2 regions of the Pantoea folii genome follow, and region 2 is predicted to be linked to the other one. Evidence: predicted binding sites of a transcription regulator. Region 2 holds the regulator's gene; the other holds the start of a gene.
The links. The regulator PurR, encoded in region 2, represses purine synthesis genes. The targets are predictions, from matches to a motif close to CANGCAAACGTTTGCNTG.

Region 1: a site for PurR is predicted at 1,687-1,704, ahead of tusA (sulfurtransferase TusA). Genes of this name have one in related genera too.

The regions. Positions count from the first base shown of each region.
Region 1 covers NZ_JBWXON010000008.1:197,570-200,988, forward strand. Annotated here, with positions in the region: gene AC1MDE_RS11935 (zinc/cadmium/mercury/lead-transporting ATPase) at 1-1,382, shown strand, start outside; gene tusA (sulfurtransferase TusA) at 1,379-1,627, opposite strand; gene AC1MDE_RS11945 (7-cyano-7-deazaguanine/7-aminomethyl-7-deazaguanine transporter) at 1,937-2,602, shown strand; gene AC1MDE_RS11950 (DcrB family lipoprotein) at 2,728-3,285, shown strand.
Region 2 covers NZ_JBWXON010000031.1:5,029-8,447, forward strand. Annotated here, with positions in the region: gene punC (purine nucleoside transporter PunC) at 1-134, opposite strand, end outside; gene punR (DNA-binding transcriptional activator PunR) at 243-1,154, shown strand; gene purR (HTH-type transcriptional repressor PurR) at 1,151-2,176, opposite strand; gene cydH (cytochrome bd-I oxidase subunit CydH) at 2,450-2,539, shown strand; gene AC1MDE_RS24940 (C40 family peptidase) at 2,625-3,410, opposite strand.

The sequences.
Region 1 (3,419 bases), on a different contig from region 2:
TGCTAAACCAGAGCGCCAGTTTTGATGAAAGTGCGCTGACGGGCGAGTCCGTGCCGGTTGCCCGTCAGCCGGGCGAAACGGTGATGGCGGGCGCCACCAGCGTGGATCGCCTGGTCACGCTGAAAGTCATCTCCGAACCTGGCCAGAGCGCGATTGATCGCATCCTACAGCTCATCGAAGAAGCTGAAAGCCACCGTGCACCGGTTGAGCGCTTTATCGATCGCTTCAGCCGCATTTATACGCCTGCCATTATGCTGCTGGCGCTGTTAGTGATGGTGCTGCCGCCACTGTTAGCGGGGGCAGCGTGGTTGCCGTGGATTTATAAAGGCCTGACGCTGCTGTTAATTGGTTGCCCTTGTGCGCTGGTGATTTCTACCCCCGCTGCAATCACCTCTGGCTTAGCGGCGGCCGCGCGACAGGGCGCTCTGATCAAAGGTGGCGCCGCGCTGGAACGTCTCAGCCGCATCCAGACCATCGCATTCGATAAAACCGGCACCCTCACACTGGGTAAACCGCAGGTGACCGAGGTCGAATCTTTCAGTGCGATGGAAGCAAATGCACTGTTGAGCATTGCGGCGGCAGTGGAGCAAGGTTCCAGCCATCCATTGGCGATCGCCATCGTGCGCGAGGCCGAAAAGCGCCAGCTCAGGCTACCGCGCGCCCGGCAGCAGCAAACGCTGGCTGGCAGCGGCATCCGGGCGCAGATTGATGGCGTGACCTATCAGCTGCTGGCACCACGCGATGCCACCACGCTCACGACCGATCAGCAGCAGGCGATCGCGCAACGGGAAGCTCAAGGTAAAACCGTGGTGGTGCTGTTAAAGGATGAGACCGTCATCGGCACCCTGGCGTTGCAGGATCAGCTACGCGAGGAAGCCGTCACGGCGCTGGCACAGTTGCAAGCGCTGGGCATTAATAGCCTGATGTTGACCGGTGATAACCCGCGTGCGGCGGCGTCGATGGCGACGCAACTCAACATCGATTATCGCGCCGGCTTGTTGCCTGCCGATAAAGTGGAGATGGTGCGCAAACTGGAGGAGCAGCAGCCGCTGGCCATGGTAGGCGATGGTATTAACGACGCTCCGGCGATGAAAGCGGCCACGATTGGCATTGCCATGGGCAGCGGCACCGATGTCGCGCTGGAAGCCGCCGACGCCGCGCTGACACAAAACCGTCTGGCAATTCTGCCACGCACTATCGCACTGGCCCGTCGCACGCGCGCCATCATCCGTCAAAACATCGCGATAGCGCTGGGGCTGAAAGGCATTTTCCTGATCACCACACTGCTCGGTTTCACCGGTTTGTGGCTGGCGGTGCTGGCAGATTCAGGTGCGACAGCGCTGGTCACAGCCAACGCTTTGCGATTGCTGCGACAGCGTTAAGCCGTGCCCTTCTGAATCAGATACTGGTACGGCAGCGTTTCCGTCTGCTGTGCCAGCAACTGATGTTCCATAAAGCGGCAAAAACCGGGAATATCACGCGTGGTGGCCGGATCATCGGCAATGATCAATAAGGTTTCGCCCGCCTGCATGGTGCGCACGGTTTTGCGCACCATCATTACCGGCTCAGGGCAGCGCAGGCCAAGGGCATCAAGCTTGTGGTCCGGCGCAGAAAAAGGATCGCTCATGATTCTCTGTCTTCATTCAGGATGGGCGCTCATTCTAGCGCGCAAAATACACAGCGCAAGGCGATAACGATTGCGTTAAAATTAACCATTGCATTAATTGCGCAACGCGCTAAGATCGCCGCCGTTTTTTCAACAGATACTACGCTATCCCCTAAATAATTCGCGTTTTAGCAAGGCGGCAAGGGCGTGTATCCCCAGGAGCTTACTCAAGTAAGTGACTGGGGTACGCGAACGCAGCCAACGCAGCTACAACGCGAAGTATGACGGGGATAGTTGGGTTCCCTCACCCCATTACTAAAAAGGTCAGACATGATTGATTTCTCTGCACGTCAGCGCATGCATGCGCTGTTTTGGCTTTCCCTATTCCATCTGCTGGTGATCACTTCCAGTAACTATCTGGTCCAGCTGCCGGTTTCCATCTTCGGCTTCCACACCACCTGGGGTGCCTTTAGCTTTCCATTTATCTTCCTCGCTACCGATCTCACCGTGCGCATCTTTGGCGCGCCGTTAGCCCGTCGTATTATTTTGGCGGTGATGATCCCGGCGCTGTTTATCTCTTACGTGGTGTCCTGTGTGTTTTACCAGGGCGAATGGCAAGGATGGGCATCGCTGGAACAGGTGAATCTGTTTGTCGCACGTATCGCCAGTGCCAGCTTTATGGCCTATGCGCTCGGTCAGATTCTGGATGTCCACGTTTTTAACCGTTTGCGTCGTTTACCGCAGTGGTGGATCGCCCCTGCTGCAGCCATGTTCCTCGGCAATATCAGCGATACGCTGGCCTTCTTTTTCATCGCCTTCTACAAGAGCCCGGACCCGTTCATGGCCGCGCATTGGGTGGAGATCGCACTGGTGGATTACAGCTTCAAAGTGCTGATCTGCATGATTTTCTTCCTGCCCGCTTACGGTGTGTTGCTGAACAGCCTGCTAAAACGTCTGGCAGAGCGCTCGACACAGCGTCAGATCAATTTCGGCTAATTGCACATAGACGAAACGCCGCAGCGCGCTAAGATTTCCTGACAAACCGGCGGTTGCTTTTGACCGCCGATTCCGTTTTTATACCGGGTAGAAAGCACCTGACTGGAATCATCAAAGGGAAAAGAATGCGTAACTTAGTGAAATATGCGGGTATTGGTTTGTTGGTGTTAGGTCTTGCGGCCTGTGATCAGAAGAAAGAAGATGCGGCGGCAGGCAGCAACGGTGCCAGCGCCAGCCAGTCAGCCCAGACGGTGAACCTGATGGACGGCAAGCTGAGCTTCAGTCTGCCGGCGGGCATGTCTGATAAAAGCGGTAAACTCGGTTCTGAATCTACCAATATGCATGTGTACGCCGATGAAACCGGCCAGCGAGCGATTATTGTGATTGCGGGCGATCCGACCAACGAAGCGCTGGATGCCTTGTCACAGCGTCTGGAACAGCAGCAGCGCGGTCGCGATCCGCAGTTGCAGGTCGTTTCTAACAAAGCGGTGACGCTTAAAGATCAGCCCGCTCAGCAGTTGGATACCGTGATTTCGGCCAACAACCAAACCTCATGGTCTTCCGTGATTCTGGCAAAAGTGGATGGCAAACTGCTGACCCTGCAGATCACTCTTCCAGCCGACAATCAGCAGCAGGCACAGAGCGATGCTGATGCGATCGTGAAAAGCATCACATTAAAATAACCGCCAGACATAGCCTTTTTAACAACACGCAGGGAAGCCAAAGAGCAGGCTGGGGTCGCTTTGGGGCAGGCAATCCGCAGCGCTGAACAGAATGAGTCTGCCAGGATAGCCCGCAGGACGCGGGCGAAAGGCGG
Region 2 (3,419 bases):
GCGCTGATGGTGCCCGGCGCGGTGGCGAAGTCACGCTGCATATCGCCAAAAGCAGGCAGATACATATCCGTAGCGAGGAAGCCGAGCATGCTGAGCACGGCAAGATAGGGCATAAATCCTTTTGACGACAACATAGTAATTCTCATTGGCAGATTGAACGTCGGGGAGTGTAAAAGAGTGCGTCATTCTTTGTGAAACGCTAATATTTGCGCAGTGCTGTTAAAATTTTTGAAGGCAAAAGTATGTGGTCTGAGTATGCGCTGGAAGTAGTGGACGCCGTCGCGCGCAATGGCAGTTTCAGCGCAGCGGCGCAGGAATTACATCGCGTGCCCTCTGCCGTTAGCTATACGGTGCGCCAGCTGGAAACCTGGCTGGCCGTGCCGTTGTTTGAGCGTCAGCACCGTGAGGTGGTGTTAACCCCTGCAGGCGAGCATTTTGTGCGGGAAGGGCGATCTGTTATCAAAAAAATGCTGGCAACCCGCAGGCAATGCCAGCAACTGGCGAATGGCTGGCGCGGACAGCTCAGTATTGCCGTGGATTGCATTGTAAAACCCCAGCGTACCCGACAACTGGTAAAGGATTTTTACCGTCATTTCCCGGATATGGAATTGATCATCAGTTACGAGGTATTTAACGGTGTATGGGATGCCTTAGCAGACGGGCGGGTCGATGTGGCGATTGGTGCCACCCAGGCAATCCCGGTGGGTGGACGTTTTGCCTTTCAGGATATGGGTGCTCTCAACTGGTGTTGTGTGGTCAGTCCTGATCATCCTCTGGCCGCGAGTGCCGATCTCAACGAAGAAGCGCTGCGTGCCTGGCCATCGCTGGTACTGGAAGATACCTCTCGCGCATTACCACGACGCATGACCTGGACATTGGATAATCAGCGGCGTTTAGTGGTGCCAGAGTGGGAAACAGGGATGGATTGTTTGCAGGCGGGATTGTGCGTGGGCATGGTGCCGGGCCACCTCGCGCGACCTTTACTCGACAGTGGCGCGCTGGTGGAGCTATCACTGCCGCAGCCGTTTCCGGAAAGTCCCTGCTGCGTCAGTTGGTCAGAACAGCGTGCGTCACCCGCGCTGGAGTGGTTACTCGCCTATCTTGGCGATGCTGAAACGCTGAACCACGAGTGGCTCAGCGAAAATCAGCTTTAACGGCGGTAATCACGGAATGGACCGTCCGCCACGGAGCGACGCTCAATCAGTGTAGGCTGGACCTCAATGGTTTGCGGCTCTTCGCGTTTGCTGGTGATGCGATCCAGCAGCATTTCCAGCGCTTTTTTGCCCAACTCCGCTTTCGGCTGGTGAACTGTAGTGAGCGCAGGGGTGAAGTAGCGCGCGTTGCGCACGTTATCATAGCCAATCACGGAGATGTCCTGCGGCACGCGCAGTCCCATCTCATCGGCGGCACAGATCGCGCCCATCGCCATGATATCGCCCCCGCAGAACACGGCGGTCGGACGCTGTTTCTGATTAAGGATCTGCTGCATCGCCTGATAACCCGATTCTGGCTCGAAGTCGCCCTGAACAACCCATTCAGGCCGCACGGTCACACCGCCTTCGCTCATCGCCTGCAGGAAGCCCGCATGGCGCCCGCCGCCGGTGTTGCGCTCCATTTGACCCGGAATCGCACCGATATCTCGGTGACCGCGCTCGATAAGGTAGCGTCCAGCCAGGTAACCCCCCTGGAAGGCGTTATCCTGTACGGTATCGGTGAAGTCGCCGCGAGAGGCGCCCCAGTCCATCACGACCATCGGAATGTTGCGGTTGTCTTCCAGCATCTGCAGCAAATCGTCAGGATACTCGGAGCACATGACTAACAGACCATCCACACGCTTTTGCGCCATCATCGACAGGTAAGCGCGCTGCTTTTGCAAATCGTTATGTGCGTTGCCCAGAATCAAGGTATAGCCGCGTTCGAAACAGTGGTTCTCAACCGCTTCGATAATTTCGGCAAAGTAGGGCGCTTCGCTGGAAGTGGCTAACAGTCCCAGCGTTTTGGTGTGATTCACCTTCAGACTACGCGCAACGGCGCTCGGCGAATAGTGCAGCTCTTTAATCGCTTCCCATACGGCGTTACGCGTTTCCTCTGCAACAAAACGCGTTTTGTTGATGACATGCGAAACGGTGGTGGTAGATACACCCGCGCGTTTCGCTACATCTTTAATTGTTGCCATGAAAAAGGTACTCCCCGGCTTATCGCAACTTACTGATAAGTATATTGTTAAACGTTTGCGTCTGCGAAGGGTTTTATGCCCTAAAAGGGGGGCAAATCTGCCGTATCAGGCAGGGAAAATCACTTCAGCAGGCTGTAAATACAGCATGCGCAAAATCAGTTGCGCAACGAAAGGCGGCGATTCTAGCAAGCCAGCGCGGATAAGACGAGATTTTTGCCCACCGCTGTGCGAAAATTGTTTTAACCCTAATAAATGTGTGACTAAGGAGAAGTGATGAGTACAGATTTAAAGCTGGCGCTAATGACCACGGTTGGCGCACTGTTGATGATTATTGCGTTTAGCTTCACCGCCATTCTTCATTAATTCAAAGCGCATCAATAAAAAAAGCCGGCACTGATTAAGCGTCCGGCTTTTTTTGTGGCGAGAGCCACAGGATGTTGCGCAACAATTAGCGAATAGTTTTTGGAGTCATCATACGGCGCGCACCGACATAGTGTTTCTGCCAGTAGTCTTCGCCCAATGCGCTAATCTGAATGTCTTTACCGGTGCGGGGTGACTGAATAAATTTACCGTTGCCGAGGTAAACGCCCACATGATCGGCAGTCCCGCGATTATTGATGCGGAAGAATACCAAATCCCCTTTCTCCAGCATCTCACGCTTAATGGGCGCGGCATCGTGCAGGTGATACATCTCATTCGCCGTGCGTGGGAATTTGTATTTGACGAGATCTTTATAGGCATACCAGACTAAACCACTGCAATCGAAACCGGTATGGGGTGAGGTGCCACCCCACTGGTAAGGCTTGCCCAGTTGTCCCATCAACTTCGTCATCGCGGTTTCGCGTGCCTTTTGGTAGCGCAGGCGGTGGGATTTGCTCATCTTGATGCCAGTGAGTCCCTGAACTTCATCGTCCACATCTGGGGACTTTTTCGCGAGGCGTTGATGGCCATACTTTTTCAATGGCGACTTCAGCAGGGATTTTTTGCGGCTGGATTTGTTTAAGGCGGTTTCGGTTTTACTCTGCTTTTTCAGCTTGAGCTTCTGCACGGTGGTCAGGCGAGACTTTTTAGCCGTTGATTTAACCGGGCGTCGCTTGCGGCGCTCATCTTCACGCGCACTTTTTTTCTCAGCATTATGCAAACTGGCATTAATCGGGGCATGCTGAGAAGCAGAAGCCACGTTAAAAAACAGTTGCGCAAAAGCCAGTATGAAAAGCGTAATCAGTAAACGCATAGTCCGGTT